DNA from 4 places in the Sodalis ligni genome. Region 3 is predicted to be linked to each of the others. Evidence: predicted binding sites of a transcription regulator. Region 3 holds the regulator's gene; each other region holds the start of a gene.

Region 1 (7,980 bases), 510 kb from region 3:
AAATCTACGGCATGGATGTGATGCCGGCCTGCAACGGTATGGAAGTGCATATTGAGCTGTCCAGCCGCCGATTCATGGCGTTGAAGGAACATCGCCGCGCCATGGCCGGCCGCACCGGATGCGGCGTGTGCGGCGTCGAACAGCTGGACGAAATCGCCAAGCCCATCAGTCCGCTGCCGTTCACCCAGACCTGGCCGCTGGAAAGACTGGACCAGGCGCTGGCCCAGTTGAAAAGCGTGCAGCCCATCGGGCGGCTGACCGGTTGTACCCACGCGGCGGCCTGGATTACGCCGGCGGGAGAACTGACCTTAGGCTGCGAGGATGTGGGCCGTCACGTGGCGCTGGATAAACTGCTGGGCTATCGCGCGCGGGCCGGGGCCATGCCCGGTGCGGTGCTGGTGTCCAGCCGGGCCAGCTATGAAATGGTGCAGAAATCCGCCATGTGCGGCGTGGAAATCCTGTTCGCCGTCTCGGCCGCCACCGCGCTGGCGGTTGACGTGGCGCAGCGGTGCCGACTTACTCTGGTGGGCTTCAGCAAGCCGGGCCGGGCGACGATTTATACCCATCCCGAGCGAATCCTGGATAGCAAAAGCTAAACATGTTCTTTAAAAGGGACTGATAAACGTTTTCATAAACGTTTAATTAACTATAATGATCGGATTGCTTACGCGGCACTAACATTTATTCCGGGTGCCGCACCACAAAAAATGGAGAAGATAACTATGAGCTATACACTGCCATCCTTGCCGTACGCTTACGACGCCTTAGAACCGCATTTTGACAAACAAACGATGGAAATCCACCATACCAAGCATCATCAGACCTATGTCAATAATGCCAATGCCGCGCTCGAAAGCCTGCCCGAATTTGCCAACCTGCCCGTAGACGAACTGATCACAAAACTGGATCAGCTGCCGGCGGACAAAAAAACCCCGCTGCGCAACAACGGCGGCGGCCATTACAATCACAGCCTGTTCTGGAAAGGCCTGAAATTGGGCACCCAGCTTCAGGGTGAATTGAAAACCGCCATCGAACGCGATTTCGGTTCCGTGGACGCTTTCAAGGAAACCTTTGAGAAAGCCGCCGCCACCCGCTTCGGCTCCGGCTGGGCCTGGCTGGTGAAAAAAGGCGATAAGCTGGCGGTGGTCTCAACCGCCAATCAGGACAGCCCGCTGATGGGCGAAGCGATTTCCGGCGCATCAGGCTATCCGATTATCGGCCTGGATGTATGGGAACACGCTTATTACCTGAAATACCAGAACCGCCGTCCTGATTATATCAAAGCGTTCTGGAACGTGGTGAACTGGGACGAAGCGGCCAAGCGCTTCTCTGAAGCCAAATAACGCCGCTTTATCGGCTGATTAATGAAAACCATCCCGCGGGATGGTTTTTATTTTAACAGCAGTTTATCCGTGAAGGCCTTTTTCGCGCTGATGCGCACGAGATATTCGGTGGTGGACAACACCATGGTGGAGCGCACAATCTGCTGATAGCGCTGCTGCTGCATTCTTACCAGCGCATCGTCCCCCGGCACACGGGAAAAATCCGGCAATGGCGGAAACGCCGTAACGCAATGCAGTTCGCTGAACGGACCGAGAATTTCATCATCGGTAAAACGGTACTCTTTGGGATCGTCCTGCAAGGCCTCATGCAAAGCCAGCAGCAGCTCAGCATCTTCATATTCCTGCCGGCTGATAACCCCCAGGGCATAAACCAATTTCAAACGCACCGGCAGTTCTCCCAGCGGCCCGGCTCCAACCAATAGCGGTTCCACGGCATACTTCACCGCGTAATCATCCTTGCGAAATATTTGAAGCACCAGAATATTGACCGCTTCAGCCAATAAAGTCACCGCCGCTTCCATCAGATCCCTCACCGTCGTACCGGCGTTCAGCTGTTCCAGAACCTGATTTTCATGCAGTTGCGTATTTTCCGTCATCACCTAACACCATGTAAAATCCGGGGACGAGGCAGGCCTTACCCCCGGGTCTCGATCATCATTGCATGGCGTTATAAATAGTCACCACCTGCTCAACCACCTCACTGTCTTTTTCAAGACCGGAAACCTGCGCCAAAGCAGCCTCCGGCCCAGATTTTTCCAGTAATGCCGCCCATTCCTGCGCCTGGGGATCCTGCTCGCTATGGTAATGCATCGCAGCGGCGATACCTTTCATCAGGTTGTCGTGACGTAGGCCGTACTCCAGCGTGCCGCGCAACGGTTTGATTAACCGATCGCCGGCACTGAGCTTACGCAGCGGCTGGCGGCCGACGCGTTCCACATCGTCGTGCAGATAGGGATTTTCAAAACGCTGCAGGATTTTATTGATGTAAGCGGCATGTTTTTCCGGATCGAAACCGTAGCGGTTAATCAGCACCGCGCCGCTTTCTTCCATCGCCCCCTTCACCACCTGGCGGATCGCCGGATCGAGAATGGCGTCGCGAATGGTTTTATGTCCCGCCAGCTGTCCCAGATACGCGGTAATGGCATGGCCGGTATTTAATGTGAAGAGTTTGCGTTCCACAAACGCCATCAGATTATCGGTCAGTTCCATACCGGCAATGGCCGGCGGCTCGCCCTTGAACTGGGTCTTATCCACAATCCATTCACTGAAGGTTTCAACCGTGACCGCCAGCGGATCCTGGCTGCCGGCCTGGGCCGGCGGGACGATGCGATCCACCGCCGAATCAACGAAACCCACGTTCTGACCGACCCAGTCATGGTACTGCTCCGGCAGGGCGTTCAGCACATGCTGCTTCAATTGGCTGGTGCCGCGCACCATGTTTTCACAGGCGATGATATTCAGCGGACGGGCGTTACCCGCGTCATGGCGCTGTATCAGCCCTTTGGCGACGCCTGCGGCAATACGCTCAAGAATCTGCGGGCCGATGGCAGTGGTCACCAAATCCACGGTAGCGATTAACGCCGTTACATCGGGGCTGCCGCTGTGGACGGCGCTGACATTACGCACTATCTCGACCCGAGACTGTTCACCCACGACATGGACTTCATATTCGTGACGCGCGTTCAACGCATCCAGCACAACCTGATTAACGTCCGCAAATACCACTTCAATCCCGGCATCGGCCAATAGCTTGCCGATGAATCCACGACCGATATTACCTGCTCCGAAATGTAATGCTTTCATAGAATTAACCTTGGATTCTCTTAGCTAAAAAGGGGCCGTGACGGCCCCCTCTCAAATACAACCGGTTCCATCCGTTACGACGCGCTTCTGACCGGATTCTGGCCTTTCAGCAACTCCAGCACTTCAGCGACGCTGGTGGTGGTGCTTAACCGCGCAATCACGGTTTCATCATCCAGGGCGTTGGTCAGGCTGGTGATGACCTGGATATGTTCATTGTTTCTGGCCGCGATACCGATGACCAGGCGGGCGATATCGTCTTCTTCGTCACCGAACCGGACACCGTCCGGATATTGGCAGAATACGACGCCGGTGCGTAACACCTTATCTTTGGCTTCGATAGTACCATGGGGAACGGCAATGGATTCACCCAGGTAGGTAGAGGTCAGCTTTTCACGTTCCAGCATGGCATCCACATACTCGGGTTGGACATAGCCGCCTTTCACCAGTTGTTCACCGGCGAAGCGGATGGCCTGCTCTTTCTGATCGGCATGCTGTCCCAGGAAGATATTGGCTTCGGTAAGACGGAACAGATTCTGTTCGCTGCCCTCAAAGCTGTCATCCAGGGTCGACAGGACTTTTTGCTGCTTCGCATCGGTCTTTTGCACTGCCACCAAACGGGCCGTCAGATCGGTATACAGGCCGCTGTCGAGGAAGTTGGTCAGCGAAATATGCTGGGCCTGCGGAGCATGACGCATAGCGCGCTCGGTCAGGTCACGGTGGGTAATCACCAGATCCACATCTTCTGGCAGGTCGTTGATGGCGGCATTGGTCACGCTGATATTTTTCAGCCCGGCCTCATTCACCTTCTTACGTAGAACACCGGCGCCCATGGCGCTGGAACCCATACCGGCATCGCAGGCAACGATGATTTTACGTACCGAGCTCAGGTCGCCGGTGGCGCCGGCGGTAACCGGAGCGGCCATGCCTTTGGACTGGGCTTTCATGTCTTTCACGCGACGGGTCGCTTCATCCAGGTCATCCCCTTCTTTCGCTTTGGTGCTCTTGAGCAGAATACACGAAATAACAAAGGAGACGGCAAAGGCGGCGACTACCGCGGAGATGTTGGCAAAGTACGACCCTCTCGGCGTCATGGCCAGTACCGCCAGGATGGAACCCGGGGATGCCGGAGACACCAGGCCGCCGTGCAGCAGGCCCAGGGTGAATACGCCGGTCATACCGCCAAGGATTACCGCCAGCAGCAGGCGCGGGTTCATCAGTACGTAAGGGAAGTAGATTTCGTGGATACCACCCAGGAAATGGATGATGGCTGCACCGCCGGCTGATTGCTTAGCGGTTCCGCGCCCGAATATCATATAGGCGGTCAAAACGCCCATGCCCGGACCGGGATTGGCTTCAATCAGGAAGAATATGGATTTGCCGGTAGCGGTAGCCTGCTGAATACCCAACGGTGAGAAGATACCGTGATTGATGGCGTTATTCAAAAACAGGATCTTGCCCGGTTCCACAAAGATGGATGCCAACGGCAGCAAATCGTGGCGAACCATCAGGTTTACGCCGGCGGACAGAAAATGGGAAATGATTTCAACGAACGGCCCGATCAGCAGGAATGCCAGGATGGCCAATATCATGCCGATGATACCGGCTGAGAAGTTGTTAACCAACATCTCGAAGCCGCTCTTGATTTTGCCGTCCACCGCGCGGTCAAAGCGCTTGATGGCCCAGCCGCCCAAAGGACCGGCAATCATGGAGCCCAGGAACATGGGCATATCGGCGCCGGCAATCACACCCATGGTGGTAATGGCACCCACTACGCCGCCACGTTCGCCGCCCGCCAGCCGTCCACCGGTATAACCGATTAACAGCGGCAGCAGATAGGTGATCATCGGGCCTACCAGCTTGGCCAATGTGGCGTTTGGAGTCCACCCGGTGGGTATAAACAGTGCGGTAATAATCCCCCAGGCAATAAAGGCTGCGATATTCGGCATGACCATATTGCTGAGGAAACGGCCAAAATTTTGTACTTTGACCTTGATATCCGATGAAGACATAAAAACTCACCCCTATTGATACGCGCCAGACAATAAGGGCGCGTGAATATTGTTGCGACAGTGTTGCACAAACTGTCAGTAGTTCTATAAGCAGCGCGACTCTACCACGCTCAGTTAGTTAAGCGTACTACCGGGACTAAAGTGTGAGGAATATCACTGGATACCCCCCCTAAAGCACCCTATATTAGTGATTTACATCACAAATAAGCATTGTAAATAAATCACAATTTAACTTTTAGTAAGCTAACAAGGACAGTAATGTGATACATATCACTATTTTATGGGGAGAGTTTGTTTGATAAATGTGAGTTGAGTCACAATTTATTTGTGAGTAAAAATTTTGTTAACAGGTATAGCGGCGTTGATATGCGTAAATTTGCGACAGCCTTGGCAAAAGAAAACAAGGTTTTGTAAGAAACTTACCGGTAAACGTCTCGCCCGGCGACGAGAATATCTGCCGGGCAAGTAATGCCGATAGGGAAAGCAATATTATGGACCTGCGGCCGTGCCGGCCAAAACCCAGCCGGCGCTTATGCCTCAGGGCAAGGTGGCGCCGCCATTGTTTTGGGCCTGCACCAGCTGTTGGTACTGACTTTCCAGGCCCTTCATCAGTTCATTATACTGCGTCGCCGGCAACCGGTTGGGAAATGACACCGCATTGGCGCCAAAGGTCACCTGATTACCCTGCGTATTGAGGAAATCACCTACCTGCACCAGCGTGGACGACAGTGTGGACGCCGCGGCAATCACCGGCGCCACTTTTTGCACCGGCTGCGTCACCAATTTGGCGTAGGCCTGATCATAAACCGTTTTCAAATCAGCCGGCTGCTTAAGGCCCGCGCGAGCATCATCGGCCTGTTTTTTCAGCTGCGCGATTTGCGGCGCCAATGCGTTGAGGGCGGCGGCGGATTGCTGCACATCCTGGCGGCGGGTGAGATAATCCTGCGGAACCCTGATCTGGCTAATAAGATCCAATACCGGCAGCAGGCTGGTATTCACCGACTGGGTATATTGCTGGGTAAAGGTCAATAGCACCTGATAATCATTGGTATAAGGCCCGAACTGCTTTTTTTGATCGTCGCTAAGGGTGGGCAGGCGCTCACCGCCCGGCAGCACGGTGGTCTGTAGAAACTGAATGAATGCCTTACGTTGATCGGGCTCTTTATCGCCGCAGGCGGTGATCTGCACCGCCAGCAGCATCAATACTGGAATCATCAGCGCATAGCGCAGCTGCGCCAGTCTATCCCTTAACATCATGACCGAATACTCCTGTAAAATATTTCACTGGTTTACTCTGGTTTGCGAATCGCCGCATCCTCATAGCAGCATAAGGATAGCCCACTTTTAGCGGAATAAATACGCTAAAACTGTCCTTTAGTATTACCTATTAGGCAAAACATCTATTGGATAGCACCGGCTATTAGGATAATGAAGAGTGATATTTCATACTTTTTGTTGATTGACTATGCAGACTTGATTGATAGACTCAAGGCCGTTCAGCATATTCAGGGAGGTATTATCTCTCAATGATTTCCCTCATCAGCATCAAGCCTTAATTTTCATAATATTGCAGTAAATAAGTTATACCGTTGACAACTAATACTCAATAAAACAATGACTTACAATGATTAATCGTCAATTAATTCATTATTTTCAGTTTGACTATTCGAATAGATAAAGAATCAACATCATTATTTATAGCCAATGCTTTAATCTTGGCAAAATAGTCACCCTTAACTAAATAGATTATTTTTAGGCCTATCTTGTCATGAGGCATGATGGTCAGGTACGCGCCCGGCAAACCGCCGGGCGCGTCCAGGCACTATTGCAGCAGCGAGATATCCGCCACCCGCAAAAACAGCTTTTGCAGCTGGTCGAGCAGCGTAAGACGATTGACCCGCACCTCGGCATTTTCATCCATGACCATCACCTTATCGAAAAAGGCGTCTACCGGCTCCCGCAGGGCGGCCAGCTCCACCAGCGCTTCCTGGTAACGGCCCTCGGCAAACAGCGGCTCAAGCTTATCGCGCAGCACCTGGAGGTGCGCTGCCAGCTGGATTTCCGCCGCGTCTTTCAGCACCGCGGCCCGCACGTCGTCGTTCAGAGTGTCGGTGGCTTTGGCCAGGATGTTAGACACGCGTTTATTGGCGGCCGCCAGGGATGCCGCCGCGTCCAGGGTGCGGAAATAGCTTACCCCACGTACGCGGGCGTCGAAATCCGCCGGGCGGGTGGGCCGGCGGGCCAGCACCGCCAGGATGGTATCGACGCTATGGCCCTCTTCCTGATACCAGGCGCGGAAGCGGCCGAGCATAAAGTCCACCACATCGTCTACTACGCGGGGATTAGTGAGCTTTTCACCATACTGGCGAGCCGCTTCCTCCGCCAGGGCCGTCAAGTCCAGGGGCAGGCGCTTTTCGACAATGATACGCAATACTCCCAGCGCCGCGCGGCGCAGGGCGAAGGGGTCCTTATCGCCTTTGGGATGCTGGCCGATGCCGAAAATACCGGCCAGGGTATCCATCTTCTCCGCGATGGCCACCGCGCAGGAGACCGGCGTGGAGGGCAGGGCATCGCCGGAAAAACGCGGCTGGTACTGCTCTTTCAGCGCCAGCGCCACGTCTTCCGGCTCGCCGTCGTGGCGGGCATAGTGCATGCCCATCACGCCCTGGGTATCGGTGAACTCAACCACCATATTGGTTACCAGGTCGCATTTGGACAGCAGGCCGGCGCGGGCGGCGTGTTCCGCATCCGCGCCAATCTTTCCGGCAACCCAGCCGGAAAGGGATTCGATACGGTCGCTTTTATCGCGCAGGGTGCCGAGCTGC
Region 2 (7,980 bases), 2.8 Mb from region 3:
CAACAAGCTGTTTCGCGGCAACCGTACCACCAAAGCCCATGCGGATGGTTTTGACGCCTTCGCCTCCCCCAACCTGCCGCCGCTGTTGGAAGCGGGTATCCATATTCGTCCCGTGGCGCCGCCGCTGCCCCACCGCCCCGGCGCCGAACTGATTCTTCATCCCATCACCCCCCAGCCGGTGGGTGTGGTGACGCTCTATCCGGGCATTTCCGCCGATGTAGTGGGCAATTTCCTGCGACAGCCGGTAAAAGCATTGATTCTGCGATCCTATGGCGTCGGCAACGCGCCACAGCATCCGGCGTTGCTGGATGAGCTGCGGCAGGCGGTAGCGCGCGGCAGCGTCGTGGTGAATCTCACCCAGTGCTTCTCCGGCCGGGTGAATATGGGCGGCTATGCCACCGGCAACGCTCTGGCGCGATCGGGCGTTATCAGCGGCTTCGATATGACGGTTGAAGCGGCGCTGACCAAACTGCACTATTTGCTCAGCCAATCGCTCCCGGCCGATGAGATCCGGCACATCATGCAACAGGATTTGCGCGGCGAGCTGACCGGCGATGATATAAGCGGAGAAACAGCATGAAACAGGCTTTGCTGCTGATTGATTTGCAAAATGACTTTTGCCCGGGCGGCGCTCTGGCGGTTCCCGAAGGCGATAAAGTCATTGCGGTGGCGAATCGAGCCATAGCGTTCTGTCGCCGGGAAGACATACCGGTCGTGGCATCACTGGACTGGCATCCGTCAAATCACGGCAGCTTTGCCGTGAACTCCGGCGGACGGGTGGGTGAAATCGGGCTGCTGGATGGTCTGTCCCAGGTATGGTGGCCGGTGCATTGCGTACAGGATACCACCGGGGCGCAGTTGCATCCCGAACTGGATGCAGAAGGCATCCGCCGCCGCATCTATAAAGGCCGTCAGGCCGGCATCGACAGCTACAGCGCTTTTTACGATAACGGTCATCGAGCCCAAACCGAGCTGCACGCCTATCTGCAGGCCCAAGGAATCCATAGCCTCTCCATCATGGGCCTGGCGACGGATTATTGCGTGAATTATACCGTGCTGGACGCCCTCTCGCTGGGCTACGCCGTGGATGTTATCTTAGACGGCTGCAGGGGCGTGGACCTTCATCCCGGCGACAGCGCCAGGGTATTGGAAGAGATGCAGCGCCTCGGAGCGGGACTTATCACCCTGGCAGAGTTCACCGCCGGATGCTGAAGGCCGGGTGGTAGACATCTGCGGTGCCGGATCGCCGCGATACCCGTCCCTGCCCGCGCCACGCCGAATCGCTACCTATGCAGGCATGCCCTAACCGCGTTTATCCGGCTTGAACCGATACAAAAGCAGAACCGCGCCTCATTAATCCGGCTTGGCTCGAAAAATCTCCGGCGGCTCGCCGGTGAATTCCGCCAGCAGTTCCCGCTTGCTTTTCATTACAATGCTGCCGTCGGTACCGATGCTCATATGCTCCGGCCGGTGATTGTTTCTGGCCTGCCAAAGCATGACTATTTGCAGGCAAAGCTCTTTTTGTTCTTCGGTAAGGCGAACGCCGTCAGGCCATTTTCCCAACTCCACCGCCGTCAACAGCCTCTGGTAGATTTCCGGGGTCAGGGTTGCCATTAGCGCGTCGACATCCATGAATTTCTCCTTAGGGGAATATCTGCAACATGAATAATTAGCTGAATCGTTAAAGCGATAAACTTGACAGAGTGTCAGCCGCTGATCTCTTCGCCATTGTCCTGGTCTTTGAAACGCAGGGAGGCGGAATTCACGCAAAAGCGGGCACCGGTAGGCTGCGGTCCGTCAGGGAAAACATGTCCCAAATGGGCATCGCAGGCGCCGCAACGGATCTCTACCCGGTGCATGCCGTGGGAGTCGTCATCCAGATAGCGGATGGCGGTATCGCTTACCGGCTCATAAAAACTCGGCCAGCCGCAGCCGGAGTCATATTTGCTTGCAGAATAAAACAGCGGCGCATTGCACACCAGGCAATGGTACTGCCCGGTCCGCTTGTTCTCCAGTAATTTACCGCTGTAGGGCGGCTCGGTGCCCCGCTGCTGCGTGACATACCGCTGCATTTCGGTCAATGAGTCCGTAGGCGGTCGTATCGATTCGTCGTTAGCCATAAGTGCGATTCCCGGACGGTTAATGGAATAAAGCGGGTCAAAACCGGCTCATTATAACAAATAATTAACAACATCGGAGACATTTTTAGCTTAAACTAGGGAACGAGAAACAACGTGAGCGGCAAGTGTGATGAACATCACATTTAACTGACAGGTGCAGTTTTAATTGAGGTCGAACGACCTCATATTATTCGTAGCTGAGCAGGCAGCGGAACGAACGATTAACGTTCGAATGGTATTGTCGGGTTTGATTTGTAGCAACTATTGACACGATTCCGCTTGACGCTGCGTGAGGTTTTTGTAAATTTACAAGCAACCTTTTATTCACTAACAAATAGCTGGTGGAATATATGACTATCAAAGTAGGTATCAACGGTTTTGGCCGTATCGGCCGCATTGTTTTCCGTGCTGCGCAGGAACGTGACGATGTGGAAATCGTCGGAATCAACGACCTGTTAGATGCTGACTACATGGCTTACATGCTGAAGTATGATTCAACCCACGGCCGTTTCAACGGCACCGTGGAAGTCCAGAATGGCCATCTGGTTGTTAACGGTAAAACTATCCGTGTTACCGCAGAGAAAGATCCGGCTAACCTGAAATGGGGCGAAATCGGCGTCGATGTAGTCGCAGAAGCCACCGGTATCTTCCTCACCGACGAAACCGCTCGTAAGCATATCACCGCCGGCGCAAAGAAAGTGGTGTTGACCGGTCCTTCCAAGGACAATACCCCGATGTTCGTCATGGGCGTCAACCACAAGTCCTATGACGGCCAGGATATCGTTTCCAACGCCTCATGTACTACCAACTGCCTGGCCCCGCTGGCTAAAGTGCTGAACGACAAATTCGGCATCGTCGAAGCCCTGATGACTACGGTCCATGCCACCACCGCTACCCAGAAAACCGTTGACGGCCCGTCCCACAAAGACTGGCGCGGCGGCCGCGGCGCATCCCAGAACATTATTCCGTCCTCTACCGGCGCGGCTAAAGCGGTGGGTAAAGTTATCCCTGAGCTGAACGGTAAACTGACCGGTATGTCATTCCGTGTTCCGACGCCGAACGTGTCCGTAGTGGATTTGACCGCTCGCATCGAAAAAAGCGCAACTTATGAAGAAATCTGCGCCGCGATGAAAGAAGCGTCCGAAGGCGAACTGAAAGGCATCCTGGGCTATACTACCGATGATGTCGTCTCTACCGATTTCAACGGTGCAAAACTGACTTCCGTATTTGATGCCAAAGCCGGTATTGCTTTGAACAAGACCTTTGTCAAACTGATATCCTGGTACGATAACGAAACCGGTTACTCCAATAAAGTGCTGGATCTGATTTCCCATATCGCCAAGAAATAATTGCCGATAGCAAATATGTATGGGGCGACAGCGATGTCGCCCTTTTTATTTGATCCGTTTCCTCATTTCAATAGGGCCCGAAAATGTACGACACTCTTTTTGCGTTACCCGTTAAAGAACAGCTTTCTTCATCGGTCAGCCTGCGCCAATTGGATCAACTGCCGGTCATCGTTATCGATCATCCCTGGTTCGGGCGGCGGTCACGTTACAGGGCGCACATCTTATCGCCTGGCAACCCGCCGGCGAGGAAGCGGTTTTATGGCTGAGCGAAGCCAGTGCGTTCAAAGACGGCGTGGCCATTCGCGGCGGCATCCCTATCTGCTGGCCCTGGTTTGGCAAAGTAGCCAGCCCGAATCACGGCTTTGCGCGTATTTTGCCCTGGCAGCTAAGCGAACATCACGAAGACGAGGGTCAGGTCAGGTTAACCCTGACGCTGCATGACAGCACCGCCACCGAACAGTATTGGCCGAAACCCTTTACCCTGACGGCAAAATATGTCCTTGGCAAGACCTGTAGCGTCGAACTTGAGGCTCAGGGGGATTTCCAAAACACCACTGCCCTGCACAGCTATTTCAATATCGGCGACATTACCCAGGTCAAAATCAGCGGCTTAGGCGATAGCTATATTGATAAAGTCAAAGACGGCATCACCGCGCAGCAAAAAGGCGAGCTGGGGTTCAGCGGGGAAGAAGTGGACCGGGTTTATACCCATCCTGAATCGGTTAGCCAGATCCACGATCCGCTGCTTAAACGGATTATTGAGATTCACCACCACAATCACAGCGACGTGGTGGCCTGGAATCCCGGTGCCGCGTTAGCGAAGCAAATAGGCGATATTACCGATGAAGGTTATAAAACCTATGTCTGCGTCGAGACCGCGCGCGTCAACGACCCGCTGGCGGCCACCGCCTCCGCCCCGGCCCGTTTGTCCACGGTGATCAGCCTGCGCAAGGCATAATGGCAGGACGGCATGGCGTTGGAAAGCGTAGCGCAGGATCTGTCGTCACGCTGCCGCCAATCTGAATAAGGCACTGGTTGCAGTGGGAAATAGTCATTGCAACCAGGCTGCGCTTCATGGCTGAATTACCCCGCCGCCCGCGCCAACAATAGGTGTCCCCGTTTTGTCAGGTTCCCGTTTTTGTCTACATAATGCCGCCAGCGACAAAGGGTCAGGCCTCGTGTTTTGACATACCCTTTCTGTCCGCCGGAGGCCCAGCGCAGCTCTTCGGACATTCCCACCCAGGCACGCACGTTCGACGCCAGCAGTTTTTCATCCATTGGGGCGGCGGCCTGCGCCATCAGCCTGTTGCCACGATTCGTCAGCCGTCCGGTTGCCCCGATGTACCGACGCAGCTCCCGGTAAGCCACTCCTTCTTCTTTGGCGAAGCGGGCCATTTCACCCCGTGGCAAAGCACCCTTTCCCGTTAGGGCGCTCCAGCGCAGGACTATGTTTGTTATGTCCTTTTTACCGAAATGCTCGTTCGCATACAATTTAGTCGAGAACGTGACCTCCGGCGGAGTTTCAACACTGGCAGCGGGGGGGATACAATGCGAGAGCACCAGCAATGGCATATAACGCATCAGAGAGGGAAAGGGCCATGCCGTTTCCCGCATGATCAGGTTAGTATATTCCGCCGCGCCGGCCCAGCACTCAGCCTCGTTGGCGTTGAAATTTTGCAGAAGCGCCCAGACCATTTGAGACAGCAGAATCTGCAGCGCATTGGATACATCGTGCCCTTTAACCGGATAACATGTTTGCTGGCGTCCGCTACCACCCCGCATAAAGACGAACTCCGCCTTTGGCAGGCCCTGAAATGAGGGCGTAATGCCTTCTTGAAGCAATACTTGCCAGCGCTCGGGGGCGCCCCCCTTCTCCAGAACAACTTTCCAATGATTAAAAAGCCGCCGAAACGTCCGGCTGAGCCGGTATATTTCCATTAACGGCTCTTTCACCAAGGTTTCAATTACCGGCTCAGCAGGTAAAAAAAATTTATCATAGAGGGCGAGAGAAGCGATGATCCGCTCTTCTCCCCGTGCAATGAGATCCAATTGACGCCGCAGGTCCGAGGGATTGCGCGCCTGCAGATCAAGTACTTCATCTTTTGGATAGCGCCTTGCCATCGCTCTTGCGTACGCTTCGGTATCCCAAGAAGGAATACCCGATGGAAGCTGGACGGTACGGGGGCTGTAAGAGGACAGACCGTTCAAAATTGAAAGCATATCTCACCGTTTTTCATCCTTGTTCGGCACCTAGTTCTTATCCTGTTACCTTAACGTTTAATGCTATAAGTTGCGTTTGATTTTCCGTTAATTAAATATTTCATCAAAGGGCAGGAATAAAGCGTCAGCGCCGCGCGGGACCGCGCGGCGGATTGAGGTCGATGGTGACGCCCGCGGCGCGAAGGAGCGGGCGCGACAGAGGATCAAACGATATCGAGATGTGTTTTTCGCTTGGGTGCCGGAAAAGCTTCATCCAGCGCCTGTAGCTGGCGGGGGCTTAATTCTATGCCCAGCGCCCCGGCATTTTCCTGAACGTGGGCCTCGCTGCCGGCTTTGGGTATGGCAATCACTCCGGGTTGACGTATCACCCATGCCAGCAATACCTGTGCAACCGTTACCTCCAGTTCCTGGGCAACGGACAATACCGCCGGGCTATCCATTAGACCGTTACGCAGTTTCCCGGCCTGCGCCAGGGGGCAATAGGCCATTACCGGCAGTGACTTTTGCTGACACCAGGGCAGCAGGTCATATTCGATGCCCCGGGAAGCGAGGTGGTATAAAACCTGATCGGTCATGCAGGCGGTTCCGCCGGGCAACGACCACAGTTCCCGCATATCCGACAAATCCAGGTTGGAGACACCCCAGCGTTTGATTTTTCCCGCCTGCTGTAAATGTTCCATGGCGGTTATGGTATCGGCCAGGGTATATTCCCTCGCCAGTGCAATAAATAAAGATCGATAACATCGGTTTGCAGGCGGCGCAGGCTGTTTTCACAGGCGGTGACGGCTTTCTGCCCCCGGCGTTCTGCGGGTAGACCTTGGACACCAGAAAGACCTCGTCCCGCCTGCCGCGAATGGCTTGGGCCACTACTCTCCGCCCCGCCGTCGGCATACATCTCGGCGGTATCAATTAATGTCAGTCCATGATCGAGACCAAATTGTATCGCGCGCGCTTCCTGCGCCATATTGCCGGACCGTTCCCCATATACCACGTGCCTTGGCCAATGGCGGGCACGGAATATCCGTCGGGAAAAATCACCTGTTTCATGGTTATAGGCCCTCCTGTTCTCATGAATCACGGTAATCGCACTCTTTGATGCAATAAACTTTAAACGCTTTATAATGGGGCAATGTCTGCACTATATTAGAAGCGATAGGTCAATCCGACCCCCACTGTGGTTGTGGAATTGGCGTTTACCATCGGACTATCTTTAACTTCACCATTCAAGCGGGCATACCGGGCCACCAGCGAGGCGCGCCAGCTATCAGTCAAGGCGTAGACAGCGGTCATTTCCAGGTAAGGGGACCAGCCGTCATCGGCCTGGTATTCGTTTAAGCCGCTGCGCCGGGACTCATGCGGGCTGACGCCGAAGTAATAATCGTTTTGCTTGCCGCTGGCCCAGGCTGCCCCAATACCCGGCAAGAGCGTCAGCCTGTCAAAGGTAAATGGGTAGAGATAGGCTAAATCAGCGGTAAAGCCATTGCTTTCATTAAGGATATCACCGAGGTATTCGGTGCGGATAATTCCCCAACTGGCGTTGAATCGGTAGCGTAATCCGGCCATAGCGGTGGAACGGCGTTTATCCAGCTGTTTCATATAGCCGTAATCGTCATCGCCTGGCTTGAAACGGAAGGGGGAATAGGCTACGGCTAATGATAATTGATTTTGTTGATCTTTCCACAGGTAATAACCGGCGCTGAGCCCTTGCAGATAGACACTGTCGCCGTCGTAATTGATAAGAGGAAAAGGAAAGATCTTTCCATCTTCCCTTTATACGGAGAGGTAGAATAGAGCGCCGAAGCGCCCAAAGACCACGTGCCGGCTAAGGCAGTCGGCACATAGAGCGCCACCGCAGCGGCTATAGCCCTATTTTAAACGTGTTACTTTTCACGATGTAAGTTTCCCTTAATGTAAAAAGCACAACGGCTACAACCAATCTAAATTAGAAGTGTAAAGTAAAGCCTTGGTCATTGTCGGTTATTTACAGAAACGAACAATTAACATCTAAATTATATCCTAATTTTCTATAAACTATAACGGAATCTGTTGACAGCCTCACAGACCGCGCCACAATGGGATCTGATAGATATTTCGGCAACTGAGTCATTGATATATCTTAAAAAGCGTTAACACTTAAATGACATTTCCAAGATGCCAACTAAACTTTATCTTAGAGAAAGATTTTACCTGAGAGCGGTTACGGCAAAGCGGCTACAAGTTGGCATAGTGGTTGCTGTACTCAGAAGGGATTTTTTTCAGGAGCCGCAAAATACCAATTTAGCTCCTTTTTA
Region 3 (7,980 bases):
GCTGGACGTCATTAACCAGCCGGCGGTGCTGGCGGGAATCAATGAACGGCATGACAGGTTTTTCAGCGCGCTGCAGAAGATTAACGACCGCTATCATGTGTTCGAAGAAATTCGGGGCATGGGCTTGCTGATTGGCGCCGCGCTGAAACCCGGCTACCACGGCCGGGCACGGGAATTCCTTCATGCCAGCGCCGCCAACGGTCTGATGATTTTGAACGCCGGTCCGGACGTGGTGCGTTTCGCCCCGTCGCTGGTGGTGGAATTTGACGATATCGATCAGGGCATGGCCAGGTTTGAACAGGCGGTAGCCCAGGTTACCGCCGGCTGAGCTCACTGAAAAAGAGCCTGGCGCGGACGGGTCACTTATCAAACCGCCTTTCTCGACCGGGCACTTTGCCAGCACGCTCAGCCGCCATTATCGGCGGCTATTGGGCATTTTCCCCCAATCGCCGCGATAGCCAGCGGCCGTGCTGCGGCCGCTGGCGCCAGGCAACCGACGAGATGGTATGCATTACTCCCAAATGGAACAGGATACGCCGCAGATGGCGTTCCATCGGGGTGCCCGGCTGCTCCGGCGTATCGCCGGCGGTGGCCAGTACCGGCTGTTCGCTGCTCGGACCATCGTATTCCAGCCGTTGCTGGCAGGTTTGCAGCGCCACCTCGCAGGCGGTCAGGTATTTTTCCGCCAGCATTGGCGTCAGCATGTAGTGATCCCGCGCCAGTATCGTCATGGCATTGATATGCTCAATAATAAACTGGCTATGGGTCACCCATAGGCGCATATCGATGAGGTAGCGGGAGTTGAAACCGGGCTCCTGCATGGCCTGGCTTAGCGAGGTGAACAGGGCGTTATGGGCCTGGTTGGCCCGCATACGGGCATAGGCCAGCGCCGCCGGCTCCGGATTCGCCTGTAATAACAGACGCAATGCGTCCTGATCCCTTTCCAGCGCCTGATGGGCGTTTTTGCGCAGCAGGCCGCTTTGCCACTGCGGCCACAGCCAGAGCGTACCGCCGAACGCCAGCATGCATCCGATCAGGGTATCCACCAGCCGCGGTACCAGAAAATGCGTACCGTTCAGGGACAATAGCTGCAGGGTGTAAACGGCGGTTACGGTGAAGCCGGTCATCGCCAGGCCGTAATTTTTCCGCAAAACCAGGTAAGCCGCCAGGGTCACCACCAGCATAAACAATAAAACCGTGCCGTCCCCCAGATGGAGCTGCAGGGTCGCGGCGGCGATAACCAGGCCGGCCAAGGTTCCCAGCGCCCGGTGCTGGATACGTACCCGGGTGGCGTTATAGCCGTTCTGGCTGACAAACATCACCGTCATCAGAATCCAGTAGGGTTTAGGCAGGTTGAACACCAGTCCCAGGCTGCTGCCGATGGCCAGCATAATGCCCAGCCGGGCGGCGTTGCGCAGCGCCATGGATTTGAGCGAACAGTAGCTGCGCAGCGCCTGCCAGAAAGAGAGCCGTTGCTGGTTATCCGCCATGATATCCCGCCGGTAGAGCGGACGTTGCGTCCTGAGCAGCCTGGCGATGCGGCTGAAGTGATAAAAACAAAATTGCCCCACCGGATTATCCGGATTTCGCTGGGCAATTTTTTCCACCGCCGACAGGGCTTCCGCCATGGTGAAACGGCCCGATAACCGATGATAAAGGATATCGTCCGCTACCACCCGCAGCCGGGCGGCAATCAATTGGGCATTATAGCGGATCACCGCTTCAGCGTGACTCTGCTCCACCAGCTTTTGCACTTCGTCCGGCTGATGCAAACTGACGGCGATATGCTCTTGCAGGTCCAGAGCCACCTGAAATGTCCGCAGCAGACGTTTGTACTGAAGCTGATGGTTGGCCGACAGCATATGCAGCTGCTGGTAAATTTGCGCAATCAGATCAATCACCCGCTGCTGCCGGGCAAACAGCGGCGGCAGGGCGGTTTCCGGGTCGGTATGCTGGGTCAGCAGGCTGTATTTCGCCTCGATATAATCCGCGAGCTCTCTATAGAGCAGGCTGAGGGTTTCCCGCATCGGCTGCTCTTTAAGCCATCGGAACCACAGGCCGGTAAACAGCCCGTACCAGGCGGTACCGGCGATATACAGCAGCGGCGGGATCCACACCGGGGCGTTGCCGGTCAGGCCGAGGGTAAAAATGGCGGCGATAAGGGAGGCGGGTAATAACCGCCCGTGCAACGGACTGATTTCACCGGTGACGCCCAGCGCCAGCGCCAGGCCCACCATGATAAAGGGCAAGGGTACGTGTACAAAGAGCAGCCACTGGATCAGTACGCTGCTGACGGCGAACAGCGTACCGCCGATGGCCAGGCGTTTAAAAAAGCGTTTATGCAGGGTATCCAGGCCGGCGATGTTGCAACAGGCGGGCACCAGGGAGAACAGCAGGCCGTTCTGCAGGCTGCCGAACAATAGCCCTATCGCCACCGGCAGGCAAAGCACGATGGTTTGCCGCAAGGCATAGTTGACTTCGGGGTGATAGATCAGTCGACGCCACATGCTGCCAACAAGCAGGCGTGGCACAGAGTACCACGCCTGTTTGATTAACGTTTAACGCGTACCGTAAACGACAATGGTCTTGCCGTGTGCGGAGATGAGATTTTGATCTTCCAGCATTTTCAGAATACGGCCCACCGTTTCGCGGGAACAGCCGACAATCTGGCCGATTTCCTGGCGGGTAATCTTGATTTGCATGCCGTCGGGGTGGGTCATGGCGTCGGGTTGTTTCGCCAGATTAAGCAAGGTTTGCGCGATACGTCCCGTGACGTCGAGAAACGCCAGATTACCGACTTTTTCCGAGGTGACCTGCAAGCGGCTGGCCATCTGCGCCGACAGACGCATCAGGATATCCGGATTCACCTGAATCAGTTGCCGGAATTTTTTATAAGAAATTTCAGCCACTTCACAAGCGGTTTTCGCACGAACCCAGGCGCTGCGCTCCTGGCCTTCTTCGAATAAGCCCAATTCCCCGATAAAATCCCCCTGGTTAAGGTAGGACAAGATCATCTCTTTACCTTCTTCATCTTTTATCAGCACCGCGACGGCGCCTTTGACGATGTAGTAAAGTGTTTCAGCTTTTTCGCCTTGATGTATTAGCGTACTCTTCGATGGATACTTGTGAATATGGCAATGAGACAGGAACCATTCGAGAGTCGGGTCTGTTTGCGGTTTGCCGAGAACCATTCGCTGTTATCCTCTTTTGTCATCGATGTCCTTGTTCAGGACATCGTATTCCCTATTACGGCGCTGTTTTATCGATCCATCTCCGTTGTAAACGGAGCGACGTTAGGGAACTTATTAGGGTCTGGTTTTAGTGATGTTCCGATCGCTCTCTTGCCCTTTCATTATCATGAGGTCGATCCAGCCTTGTTTTTAGCATAGGTTTGAAGCAGTGTCTTCTGTTGTCTTGCATCAGCATGAAGTATGTTAGGTAACATTGCCACCTTTCCAATAAAAATGTAGGGTGCAGGAAAAACTTTTTATCTGGAGTCATCATAATGCAAGCACGAGTAAAATGGGTCGAAGGTCTGTCTTTTATAGGTGAATCCGCCTCCGGCCACCAGATTTTGATGGATGGCAACGCAGGGGAAAAAGCGCCCAGCCCAATGGAAATGGTACTTATGGCGGCTGGGGGGTGCAGCGCCATCGACGTGGTATCGATTCTGCAAAAAGGGCGTCAGGATGTGCGTGATTGCGAAGTCAAGCTGACCTCTGAACGCCGCGACGAAGCGCCGAGGTTATTTACCCATATTAATTTACACTTTATAGTTTCCGGCACGGGGCTCACCGACAAAATCGTCGAAAGGGCGGTGGAGCTGTCAGCGGAAAAGTATTGCTCGGTGTCTTTAATGCTCGGCAAATCCGTGAACGTTACCCATAGTTTTGAAGTGCGTTTGCCGTCCTGAATGACGGATGCGTTACCGCTGGCGCGACGCTCCGGCCGCGCCCGGTTTATTCAATGCGTTTGCCTTCCAGTAGCTGCTTTACCAATGGTCCCATGATCAGTTCCATCGCCAGCCCCATTTTCCCTCCCGGTACCACCAGCGTATTGATATTGGAAATAAACGACCCCTGCAGCATCGCCAGCAGATAGGGGAAGTCGATATGATCCAGGCCGCGAAAGTGAATTACCACAAAGCTTTCGTCCAGCGAAGGGATGGCCTTGGCGGCAAAGGGGTTGGACGTGTCCACCGTGGGAACCCGTTGAAAATTGATATGGGTACGGGAAAACTGCGGTGTGATGTAGTTAATATAGTCTTCCATCGATCGCACCACGGAATCCATCACCGCTTCCCGGGAGTGTCCGCGTTCGCTGGTATCGCGCACCAGCTTTTGTATCCATTCCAGGTTGACGATGGGTACTACACCCACCAGGAGATCCACATGCTGCGCCACATTATGGTGGTCGGTAACCACCCCGCCGTGCAGCCCCTCGTAAAACAGCACATCCGTCGGCTCCGGCAGCGGCTGCCAGGGAGTAAAGGTGCCGGGAATCTGATTGTAGGGAACGGCTTCGTCATAGGTGTGCAGATATTTTCGCGCTTTGCCGTGGCCGGTGAGCCCATACTGCAGGAAGGTGTGTTCCAATAGGCCGAAGTCATTGGCTTCCGGCCCGAAATAGCTGATATGTCGCCCGAGATCGCGGGCCTTGCGAATGGCCATGTCCATTTCCGGACGGGTAAAATGGTGGAAACTGTCCCCTTCCAGCTCGGCGGCGTGAATATTCAACTGGTGAAAAATTTTACGGAAAGCCAAACTGGTGGTGGTGGTGCCGGCGCCGCTGGAGCCGGTAACGGCAATAATGGGATGTTGTGCTGACATGGTAACCCTACGCTTCGTTATATGGCGGCGTGATACCCTCAATAATTCAGGTTGCAGGAAAGCGGACGCACCTGCAACTTGAAGTATGACGGGTAGATTCACATGCGCCCGGCATGAAAGACTTGATTATTGTTATCATGTTTAGCGGCGCAGGGCCAATTTGCGTTATTCCGGATGAAACTGGCCGCGGGGCATAATATTGATGGTCTCATGCAGTTCCGACCATACCACTACCGCTTCGCCGCTTATCAGTTGACGTTTGACATCGGCGACTTTGGCCTCCAGTGTCTTTTCCTGTTCGCCGTAATCGGTGCCTTCTCGCAAGACAAAGGATTCAAGCAGGTTATACAGGGTGTCGGAGTCGATTTCTTCCCACGGAATAATCATCATGTTATGTCCAGTTTGTTAATGATTCAATGCCTTGAGGAAATTTCACCAGCAAAGCCTTGTGCGGATACAGGCGCGCTGTTAGTTTCTTACCTTCATTAAAGGGAGAGGAGCCCCCGAAACGTGGAACCGAGTCTTTTTCTTTCAATGTTGGGTTTTCTTTGGGTCGCTGCCATTACGCCCGGTCCTAATAATATGCTGCTCACCGCTTCCGGCGCGAATTTCGGTTTTTGGCGTTCAATGCCGTTGATGCTGGGTATTATGCTCGGGATGCAGTGCATATTGCTATTGGTGGCTTTCGGTATCGGCGGTTTAATTACCCTGTATCCGTCATTGCATTTTATGCTCAAAGTGGCCGGTTCCCTTTATCTGCTGTGGTTAGCCTGGAAGATTGCCACCGCGGCGTATGAAACATTGGAGACGGATGCGCCGCCGCCACGCCCCATTCCGTTTTACCAGGGCGGACTGCTGCAGTTCCTGAATCCCAAAGCCTGGTTGATGGCGCTGGGGGCGGTAGCCAGCTTCAGCCTGACGGGTAATGCCTATATTACTTCAGTGGGGGCCATCAGTATTGGTATTGTGACGGTGAATATCGTTTCCGGGACTATTTGGCTCGGCTTTGGTACGCTTATCGGCCGTTTGCTCAGCAGTAAACGCGCCTGGACGGTATTTAATGTCGCCATGGGATTGCTTACCGCGGCCTGCGTGCTGTTGATTTGGCGCTGATAAGGCCGCGCAATTTTTGCGGTCTTCCTTTAACACGCTCGGTTCACGCGCCGGTGATCGCGGGCTTACCGTGCCATGAGGCGCTCCGGCGGGCGGGAAAAACCACGCCCGCTTCGACCTCATTGGCGCGGTCTCCCTTTAACACGTTCGGTTCACGCGCTGGTGATCGCGGGCCTACCGTGCCATGAGGCGCTCCGGCGGGCGGGAAAACCACGCCCGCTTCGACCTCATTGGCGCGGTCTCCCTTTAACACGCTCGGTTCACGCGCCGGCGATCGCGGGCCTACCGTGCCATGAGGCGCTCTGGCGGACGGGAAAACCACGCCCGCTTCGACCTCATTGGCGCGGTCTCCCTTTAACACGTTCGGTTCACGCGCCGGTGATCGCGGGCCTACCGTGCCATGAGGCGCTCCGGCGGGCGGGAAAACCACGCCCGCTTCGACCTCATTGGCGCGGTCTCCCTTTAACACGCCCGGTGCGGCTTCGGTGCTGGCGCGGTCTTCCTTTAACACGCTCGGTTCACGCGCCGGTGATCGCGGGCTTACCGTGCCATGAGGCGCTCCGGCGGGCGGGAAAAACCACGCCCGCTTCGACCTCATTGGCGCGGTCTCCCTTTAACACGTTCGGTTCACGCGCTGGTGATCGCGGGCCTACCGTGCCATGAGGCGCTCCGGCGGGCGGGAAAACCACGCCCGCTTCGACCTCATTGGCGCGGTCTCCCTTTAACACGCTCGGTTCACGCGCCGGCGATCGCGGGCCTACCGTGCCATGAGGCGCTCCGGCGGGCGTGAAAACCACGCCCGCTTCGACCTCATTGGCGCGGTCTCCCTTTAACACGTTCGGTTCACGCGCCGGCGATCGCGGGCCTACCGTGCCATGAGGCGCTCCGGCGGGCGTGAAAACCACGCCCGCTTCGACCTCATTGGCGCGGTCTCCCTTTAACACGTTCGGTTCACGCGCCGGTGATCGCGGGCCTACCGTGCCATGAGGCGCTCCGGCGGGCGGGAAAACCACGCCCGCTTCGACCTCATTGGCGCGGTCTCCCTTTAACACGCTCGGTTCACGCGCCGGTGATCGCGGGCCTACCGTGCCATGAGGCGCTCCGGCGGGCGGGAAAACCACGCCCGCTTCGACCTCATTGGCGCGGTCTCCCTTTAACACGCTCGGTTCACGCGCCGCTGATCGCGGGCCTACCGTGCCATGAGGCGCTCCGGCGGGCGGGAAAACCACGCCCGCTTCGACCTCATTGGCGCGGTCTCCCTTTAACACGTTCGGTTCACGCGCCGGCGATCGCGGGCCTACCGTGCCATTAGGCGCTCCGGCGGGCGGGAAAACCACGCCCGCTTCGACCTCATTGGCGCGGTCTCCCTTTAACACGTTCGGTTCACGCGCCGGCGATCGCGGGCCTACCGTGCCATGAGGCGCTCCGGCGGGCGGGAAAACCACGCCCGCTTCGACCTCATTGGCGCGGTCTCCCTTTAACACGTTCGGTTCACGCGCCGGTGATCGCGGGCCTACCGTGCCATGAGGCGCTCTGGCGGGCGGGAAAACCACGCCCGCTTCGACCTCATTGGCGCGGTCTCCCTTTAACACGCCCGGTGCAGCTTCGGTGCTGGCGGTTGACTATAAAGGGCTATTCCCCTTCAAACTCTTTTATCAGGGTTTCAAGCTGTTCCTGGGCATCCAGCCACGCTGTTTCCGCCTGTTCCAACTGGGATTTTACCTGGGCCTGGCGCTGCAGACAGGCGGCGAGATCTCCTTTACGGGCGATATCGTACAGCGCTGAATCCGCCAGCTCGGCTTCCACTTTCGCCAGTTCGTTGCCCAGGGTTTCCAGCGCTTTTTCGTGGCGTTCGATGGATTTGCGCAGCGGCTGGGTTTGGCTGCGGAACTCGGCTTCGCGCCGCTTTTGGTCCTTTCTGGCCTGGGCGTTATTGGCGGAGGCGGGCAGATCCTCGCGGCCGTCGGCGCCCTGCGCCGCCTGGCGCTGCTGGTCCGCCAGCCATTGCTGGTAATCCTCCAGGTCTCCCTCGAAGGGC
Region 4 (7,980 bases), 950 kb from region 3:
ACTCGGCAAACGCTTCAGCCAACCGATCGGATAAGGCTTTTACCATGATTTTATTGTAATCGTCATGCAGGGCGTCATAGTCCGCGGCCAGTTGGTCTTCCTCCAAACCGGCGGTCACGGCAAACGCGCCGAGATAATCCGCCTTGCCGCTGGATTTCGGGGCCACGAAGTCTGCCAGGCAGTAATTGGCGAAATCGGTTTTTTCCGTCTGCTGGCGCAGATGATGGCTGACGGCAACCACCTCGCGGCGGCTTTCATCCCGATAGATTTCAATATCGTCACCCACCCGGTTGGCGGGAAACAGCCCCACCACGCCGCGCGGGAGCAGTGATTTTTCAGCGGAGAGCTTATCCAGCATGGCGTTGGCATCGGCAAACAGCCGCCGGGCTTCTTCGCCGATCACCTCGTCCTGCAGCAAGCGCGGATATTTACCCGCCAGCGACCAGGTCATAAAAAACGGCGTCCAGTCAATATAGTTGCGCAAGGTCTCAATGGAGGCCGTCACCGCCTGAATCCCCAGGCGATGGGCCACCGGCGGAGTGTAATGCTCCCAGTCCATGGCGGCGTCATTGTCCCGCGCGGCTTGTAATGTCACCGGCGGGGTACGGGGCTTTTTACGGCCATGCTGGATACGCACCGTGTCATATTCACTGCGGGTTTTCTGGACAAATTCGTCCCGTTGCGCATCGGACAGCAGTGCGGAAACCACCCCCACGCTACGGGACGCGTTCTGGACATAAATCGTCGGTCCGCTGTAGTTGCGCTCGATTTTCACCGCGGTATGGGCCTTGGAGGTGGTTGCGCCGCCAATCAGCAGCGGCAGCGTGAATCCCTGCCGCTCCATCTCCTTGGCGACGTTGACCATTTCATCCAGCGACGGGGTAATCAAGCCGGACAGACCGATGATATCCACGTTCATCTCCCGGGCGGTCTTCAGGATTTTGTCCATCGGAACCATTACCCCCAGGTCGATGATTTCATAGTTATTGCATTGCAACACCACGCCGACGATATTTTTACCGATATCGTGGACATCACCCTTTACCGTCGCCAGCAGGACTTTTCCCGCCGCTTTCTTTTGCTGCTTACCGGCCTGGATAAAAGGCTCCAGGTAAGCCACCGCCTGCTTCATGACCCGCGCCGATTTCACTACCTGCGGCAAAAACATCTTGCCGGCGCCAAACAGATCTCCCACCACGTTCATGCCGGACATCAGCGGCCCTTCAATGACCTCGATGGGCTGTGCCGCCTGCTGCCGCGCTTCTTCGGTATCGGGCTCGATAAACTCGGTAATGCCTTTTATCAAGGCATACTCCAGGCGTTTTATCACCGGCCATCCGCGCCATTCCGCCTGCTGCTGCTTACTGACTTCGTCGGTCTTGCCGCCGCGGTACTTCTCCGCCAGTTCCAGCAACCGCTCGGTGCCGTCGGCGCGGCGATTAAGCACCACATCCTCCACCGCCTCGCGCAGCTCAGCCGACAAATCGTCATAAATGGCCAATTGCCCGGCATTGACGATACCCATATCCATACCGTTGCGGATGGCGTGATAAAGGAATACCGCATGAATGGCTTCCCGCACCGGTTCATTGCCGCGAAACGAGAAAGACACGTTGGAGACACCGCCGGAAATCAGCGCATGGGGCAGTTCGGCCTTGATATCGGCACAGGCGCCGATAAAATCCATCGCATAATTGTTATGCTCCTCAATGCCGGTGGCGATGGCAAAGATATTCGGATCAAAAATGATATCTTCCGGCGGAAAGCCCACCGTCTCGGTCAGGATACGGTAAGCCCGGCGGCAGATGGCTATTTTGCGCGCGCGGGTATCCGCCTGTCCGTCCTCGTCAAAAGCCATCACCACCACCGCGGCGCCGTAACGGCGCACCAGGCGGGCATGGTGGATAAAGACCTCCTCGCCTTCCTTCATGGAGATGGAGTTGACGATGCCTTTGCCCTGGATGCATTTAAGGCCTTGCTCGATAACATCCCATTTGGAGGAGTCGATCATGATGGGTACGCGGGAGATGTCCGGCTCTCCGGCAATCAGGCTCAGAAAACGCACCATGGCGGCTTCGGAATCCAGCATGCCCTCATCCATGTTGATATCGATAACCTGGGCGCCGCTTTCCACCTGCTGAAGGGCCACCGCCAGGGCTTCATTGTACTTTTCTTCTTTTATCAGGCGTTTGAAGCGCGCAGAGCCGGTGACATTAGTCCGTTCGCCCACGTTCACAAACAGGGTGTCTTTGTCGATATTAAGGGGTTCCAGCCCCGCCAGGCGGCAGGCCACCGGCCGATCCGGCAGCTGGCGCGGCGGTATGCCCTCAATGGCCCGGACGATGGCGGCGATATGCTCCGGCGTGGTGCCGCAGCAGCCGCCGACGATATTCAAAAAACCGGCGCCGGCCCACTCCTTGATTTGCCTGGCCATAACATCGGGGCCGAGATCGTACTCGCCGAAGGCATTGGGCAACCCGGCATTGGGATGGGCGCTGATGTAACACTCGGCAATCCTGGACAGCTCGGCGACATACTGCCGCAGCTCATCCGGGCCAAGGGCGCAGTTCAAACCGAACGACAGCGGTTTAACGTGCCGCAGGGAGTTGTAAAAGGCTTCCGTGGTCTGGCCGGAAAGCGTCCGTCCCGAGGCATCGGTGATGGTGCCGGAAATCATCACCGGCAACTCTACGCCCATGGCTTCAAATTCGGTTTCAATGGCGAATATTGCCGCCTTGGCGTTGAGGGTATCGAAAATGGTTTCCACCATAATCAAATCCGCGCCCCCCTCAACCAATGCGTGCACCGACTCTCTGTAAGCACTTACTAACTGATCAAAGGTCACGTTGCGGAACGCCGGATCGTTTACATCCGGGGAAATCGAGGCGGTGCGGTTGGTGGGGCCCAGGACGCCGGCAACATAACGCGGTTTATCCGGAGTGCGCGCCGTCCATTCATCGGCGCACTGGCGTGCCAGCCGGGCGGCTTCGAAATTAAGCTCGCCAACCAGCGACTCCATCTGGTAATCGGCCATGGCGATGGCGGTGGAGTTAAAGGTATTGGTTTCCAGAATGTCGGCGCCCGCTTCAAGGTAGGCGTAGTGAATCGCGGAAATCACCTCGGGCTTGCTGAGCACCAGCAAATCGTTATTGCCCTTCAAATCGCTTGGCCACTGGGCAAAGCGCTCGCCCCGGTAGTCCGCTTCCTCCAACCGGTAGCTCTGGATCATGGTGCCCATGGCGCCGTCCAGCACCATGATGCGCTGGGCCAATTGCCGGCGAAGTCCGTCAGTTCGATTATTCACTATTACCCATCCACCGCAGAAAAATATACCCGTTATACTTCAAGCTGCAGGTGCGTCGCTTTCCTGCAACCCGAATTATCCAGGGTAGAGCGTCTAAAATTGAGCCAAAACAGGCAGAACATCCTAACATAAGTTAAGCGGGAGCGAAGATGGCGGCTCATGAGACTTTTTCAGTTATCGGCTGATAGTTTAAAAAAACGCCACTTAATGTAAAAGTTATGTTTCATAATGCCCTTATAATTTGATGTCGATCACAGAAGAAAATAAAAGTCGTTGATGCCGCTAGAAACCGATAAAAAAACACGCATAATGTTACCGGTAACATCAATGAACTTTAGCAGGCCTCGGAGCCCTACGATGACAACTACATCCAACCATATCTTCGTTTTAATGGGCGTTTCAGGCAGCGGCAAATCCGTTGTAGCCAGCGCCCTGGCCCGCGAGCTTTCGGCCGCGTTTCTGGATGGCGATTTCCTCCATCCCCGCGCCAACATTGAAAAAATGGCGGCGGGCCATGCGTTAAACGATGATGATCGCGCGCCCTGGCTGGCGGCGATTAACGATGCCGCTTTCGCCATGCAGCGCACCAACGCGGTCTCCATCATCGTCTGTTCGTCGCTGAAAAAGCGGTATCGCGATCGCCTGCGGCAGGGGAATGACAATCTCTCCTTCATCTATCTCAAGGGCAGCTTCGAGGTAATTGAAGAACGCATGAAGGCCCGTAAAGGCCACTTTTTCAAATCCGAGATGCTGGTGACCCAATTCGATACTCTGGAAGAACCCGGTGCGGACGAACCCGATGTATTCGTAGTCAATATCGCCCAGCCGGTGGAAAAAGTCATTGACGATACCTTGAATTATATCCGGCAGTTTAATCAGTAAAACGCCGGCTGAAGCCGGCGACCGACGTTGCCGAAACCGCGGTTTCTTCAAAGGATGTAAAGGATTTACATTCACACAGGCCGGATGAGCCCGACTTTTGGCATCCGGCTTTTTAAGTTCTGTGTAGCTGAAACGATTCAACATCGAGGTATGCCAATTTGCACCTCGGTTAAAAGCAACAAAAGAACCGGCCTTACTGGGGGCCGACCGATAACAGCGCCATCAGACGGTTCCGCCACCGACCGATTTTAATAATAAAAGCGTAAAGCATCCTGATGTGCCGTCGGACCACAAATTCTGTTGTTCAGCGCTGCCCGCGAGGGCGGCCCTGAACCGTTCAATCTTAAGTGAGGCATGTATGAATCCTACCGTAGCCCGTGTAACGCAACGTATCATCGACCGTTCAACAGCCACCCGCGCCGCTTACCTGGCGCGCATAGACGATGCGCGCACCAAAACGGTCCACCGCGCCCAGTTAGCCTGCGGCAATCTGGCCCATGGTTTTGCTGCCTGCCAGCCCGACGATAAAGCCGCGCTGAAAAGCCTGACCCATAATGACATCGCCATTATCACCGCCTATAACGACATGCTGTCCGCCCATCAACCCTATGAATATTATCCGGAACGGTTGAAAGCCGCTTTGCATAGCGCCGGCGCGGTAGGCCAGGTGGCGGCCGGGGTTCCGGCCATGTGCGACGGTGTAACCCAGGGCCAGGACGGGATGGAACTCTCGCTCATGAGCCGCGAAATCATCGCCATGTCGGCGGCCATCGGCTTATCCCACAATATGTTCGATGGGGCGCTTTATCTCGGTATCTGCGACAAGATAGTCCCGGGCCTGGTGATGGCGGCGTTATCTTTCGGCCATCTGCCGGCGGTGTTTGTACCGGCCGGCCCCATGGCCAGCGGTTTACCGAATAAGGAAAAAGTCCGGGTCCGGCAACTCTATGCGGAAGGGAAGCTTGACCGGGCCGCCATGCTGGAAGCAGAAGCCGAGTCTTATCACAGCGCCGGCACCTGTACGTTCTACGGTACCGCCAACTCTAACCAGATGGTCATGGAAATGATGGGGCTGCATCTGCCGGGTTCCTCCTTTATCCAGCCGAACACCCCGCTGCGTGACGCCCTCACCGATGCCGCAGCCGTCCAGGTTACCCGTCTGACGGAAAACAGCGGCAATTACCTGCCCGTCGGCCGGTTGGTGGATGAAAAGGTCATCGTGAACGGCATTGTGGCATTGCTCACCACCGGCGGTTCCACCAATCACACCATGCATCTGGTGGCCATGGCCCGCGCCGCCGGCATCATCATCAACTGGGACGATTTTTCCGAACTCTCCGATTCGGTGCCTTTGCTGGCGCGGATATATCCAAACGGCCCGGCGGACATCAATCAGTTCCACGATGCCGGCGGTGTCCAATTGGTGATTCGCGAACTGCTGAAAGGCGGATTGCTCAATGAAGACGTCAATACCGTCGCCGGATTCGGCTTAAGCCGCTATACCCTTGAACCTTGGCTGGATCAGGGTACCCTGGCCTGGCGCGAAAGTCCCGAGACTTCCCTGGATCCGAAAGTGATTTCCACGCTGGAAAGCCCGTTCGAGCATCATGGCGGCACCAAGGTGTTGGACGGCAACCTGGGGCGTGCGGTAATGAAGACCTCCGCCGTACCCATCGCCAACCAGGTTATTGAAGCGCCGGCGGTGGTATTCGAAAGCCAGCATGACGTCGGTCCGGCCTTTGATGCCGGGCAGTTGAATAAAGACTGTGTCATCGTGGTGCGTTATCAGGGCCCCCGCGCCAACGGGATGCCGGAGCTGCACAAGCTGATGCCGCCCCTGGGCGTCCTGCTGGATCGCGGTTACAAAATAGCGCTGGTGACCGATGGGCGTCTTTCGGGCGCCTCGGGCAAAGTGCCCTCGGCAATCCACGTCACGCCGGAAGCCTTTAACGGCGGGTTGCTGGCGAAGGCCCGCACCGGCGATATGGTGCGGGTTAATGGCGTTACCGGCGAGTTGTCCCTGCTGGTGGAAGAAAGCGAACTGGCTCAACGTACCGTCGCGTTGCCCGATTTAAGCGCCGGCCATATGGGCAGCGGGCGGGAACTGTTCGGCGCCCTGCGCAGCCAGCTCTCCGGCGCCGAACAGGGTGCTAGCTGCATCGTCGTCTAAGCGCAAAAATCCTTACCCTACGATTCCCGGCCGAGCCTGGCCGGGATAGTTTCTCTGCCGGCCGTCCATGGCCCTCACCGCGCCCCTTGTATGTTTGTGGGACATCAATCGATGGTGGGGTTCATATTGCGTAAATCGAACGGCGTGATCTGATAAACGTAATAATTGAGCCAGTTGGCAAACAGCAGGTGCCCGTGGCTCCGCCAGCTCGCTTTCGGCGTCAGATCGGGATTGTCATCCGGGAAATAATTAACCGGCAGCAAGGGATCCAGGCCGGCGGCCAGATCCCGATGATATTCGCCGGCCAGGGTCAGTGCGTCATATTCAGGATGTCCGGTGACAAAGGCCAGCCGCTTGTCTTTACTGGCGAACAGATACGCCCCCGTTTGCTCGGACTCCGCCAGGATCTCCAGATCGGTATACCGGCGGATGACGTCGGTGGGAAAATCCGCATAGCGGGAATGGGGCGCCAGAAAGGTCTCATCAAAACCACGGGTCAGCAACGCGTGGGGCTTAAGGGTATTGTGCTGGTAAACGCCGGCCAGTTTTACCTGGCGGGTCATTTTAGGAATATCGTACAAAATATTCAGCGCGGCTTGTACCGCCCAACAGACAAACAGGGTTGACGTGACATGATCCTTTGACCATTGCAGGATCCGGGCGATCTGCGGCCAGTAAACCACATCGCTGAAATCCACCAGCCCCAGCGGCGCCCCGGTAACCACCAGACCGTCGTAGTTCTGATCCTGGATATCCTCAAAGTCGCAGTAAAAGGTATTGAGATGCTGCGCCGGCGTATTTTTCGACTCATGGCTGTCGATGCGCAGCAGTTGAATATCGATCTGGAGCGGCGAATTGGATAACAAACGCAGGAATTGGTTTTCCGTCTCTATTTTTTTCGGCATCAGATTGAGTATCAGAACCTTCAACGGACGAATTTCCTGTGTGCTGGCGCGGGAAGTCGTCATCACAAAGACATTTTCATTGCGCAGAAAATTTACTGCCGGCAACTCATCAAGAACCCGAATCGGCATAACCTTAGAACCTCAAAGCATACGTTTATACGTTTAGACATCCAGATGCCCGACCATACCGCTTTTGCTAAATGATGTCGAGTATTCAACCATAAGTTGAAAATGTTTCATCTTAATCACTATTTTAGCTGATGGATTTTTTAGCGGCCGTATTTTTGTAATGGTTTGATTAAATGATGAAATAACTGTTTTCATGCGTGAAAGGCAGGCTGGGGCACCAGGATGCCCGGCAGTTTTACCGCCGGCATCCCCTAAGGTTTCATTAGCCAGCGGTTGATTGAGGTACGATCCACATCCAGCATCCGTGCGGTACGGCTTTTATTATAACCTTGCCTGGCAATGACCCGCTCCAGTATAGCCCGGCGGATCTGTGCGTAATTACCCTCCAGCAAATCGCATTGGGTACAGGCTTTTTTCCCCAATTGCTGTTGCCCGCCGGCGAGATCCTCGATGTAGAGCGCGGCCTGCTCGAGATCCAGCGTATCGCCGACGGCTGAGAGCGCCAGACGCTCCATAATATTGCCCAGCTGCCGTGCATTGCCAGGCCAAGAGTAACGAGTCAGGAATCGCCACAGATTGTCCGCCAGACG

Evidence for each region. Region 3 encodes CRP, which controls carbon source genes, mostly activating them, when cyclic AMP is high. Its sites were predicted from a motif close to ATGTGANNNNNNTCACAT; they were not measured.
Region 1: the regulator CRP is predicted to act here: its motif matches at 5,414-5,431, upstream of GTU79_RS00105 (PTS mannitol transporter subunit IICBA).
Region 2: the regulator CRP is predicted to act here: its motif matches at 2,246-2,263, upstream of msrB (peptide-methionine (R)-S-oxide reductase MsrB).
Region 4: the regulator CRP is predicted to act here: its motif matches at 3,544-3,561, upstream of gntK (gluconokinase).

What each region holds. Positions count from the first base shown of each region.
Region 1 is NZ_CP075169.1:23,324-31,303, reverse strand. Features, by position in the region: gene fdhD (formate dehydrogenase accessory sulfurtransferase FdhD) at 1-596, shown strand, start outside; gene sodA (superoxide dismutase [Mn]) at 723-1,343, shown strand; gene GTU79_RS00115 (MltR family transcriptional regulator) at 1,391-1,939, opposite strand; gene GTU79_RS00110 (mannitol-1-phosphate 5-dehydrogenase) at 1,998-3,146, opposite strand; gene GTU79_RS00105 (PTS mannitol transporter subunit IICBA) at 3,221-5,155, opposite strand; gene GTU79_RS00100 (DUF3053 domain-containing protein) at 5,693-6,409, opposite strand; gene glyS (glycine--tRNA ligase subunit beta) at 6,978-7,980, opposite strand, start outside.
Region 2 is NZ_CP075169.1:3,383,923-3,391,902, forward strand. Features, by position in the region: gene ansA (asparaginase) at 1-580, shown strand, start outside; gene pncA (bifunctional nicotinamidase/pyrazinamidase) at 577-1,212, shown strand; gene GTU79_RS15725 (YeaC family protein) at 1,354-1,632, opposite strand; gene msrB (peptide-methionine (R)-S-oxide reductase MsrB) at 1,707-2,120, opposite strand; gene gapA (glyceraldehyde-3-phosphate dehydrogenase) at 2,471-3,469, shown strand; partial or broken gene GTU79_RS15740 (D-hexose-6-phosphate mutarotase) at 3,553-4,427, shown strand; gene GTU79_RS15745 (DUF4765 family protein) at 4,553-5,689, opposite strand; gene GTU79_RS30435 (aldo/keto reductase) at 5,893-6,369, opposite strand; gene GTU79_RS30440 (aldo/keto reductase) at 6,375-6,653, opposite strand; partial or broken gene GTU79_RS15755 (MipA/OmpV family protein) at 6,833-7,551, opposite strand.
Region 3 is NZ_CP075169.1:537,142-545,121, forward strand. Features, by position in the region: gene argD (bifunctional acetylornithine/succinyldiaminopimelate transaminase) at 1-328, shown strand, start outside; gene GTU79_RS02390 (YccS/YhfK family putative transporter) at 426-2,507, opposite strand; gene crp (cAMP-activated global transcriptional regulator CRP) at 2,559-3,191, opposite strand; gene GTU79_RS02400 (OsmC family protein) at 3,506-3,913, shown strand; gene GTU79_RS02405 (phosphoribulokinase) at 3,960-4,829, opposite strand; gene GTU79_RS02410 (YheU family protein) at 4,995-5,216, opposite strand; gene GTU79_RS02415 (LysE family translocator) at 5,340-5,942, shown strand; gene GTU79_RS02420 (ABC transporter ATP-binding protein) at 7,575-7,980, opposite strand, start outside.
Region 4 is NZ_CP075169.1:6,028,681-6,036,660, forward strand. Features, by position in the region: gene metH (methionine synthase) at 1-3,256, opposite strand, end outside; gene gntK (gluconokinase) at 3,662-4,186, shown strand; gene edd (phosphogluconate dehydratase) at 4,545-6,356, shown strand; gene metA (homoserine O-acetyltransferase MetA) at 6,461-7,390, opposite strand; gene GTU79_RS28030 (sigma 54-interacting transcriptional regulator) at 7,642-7,980, opposite strand, start outside.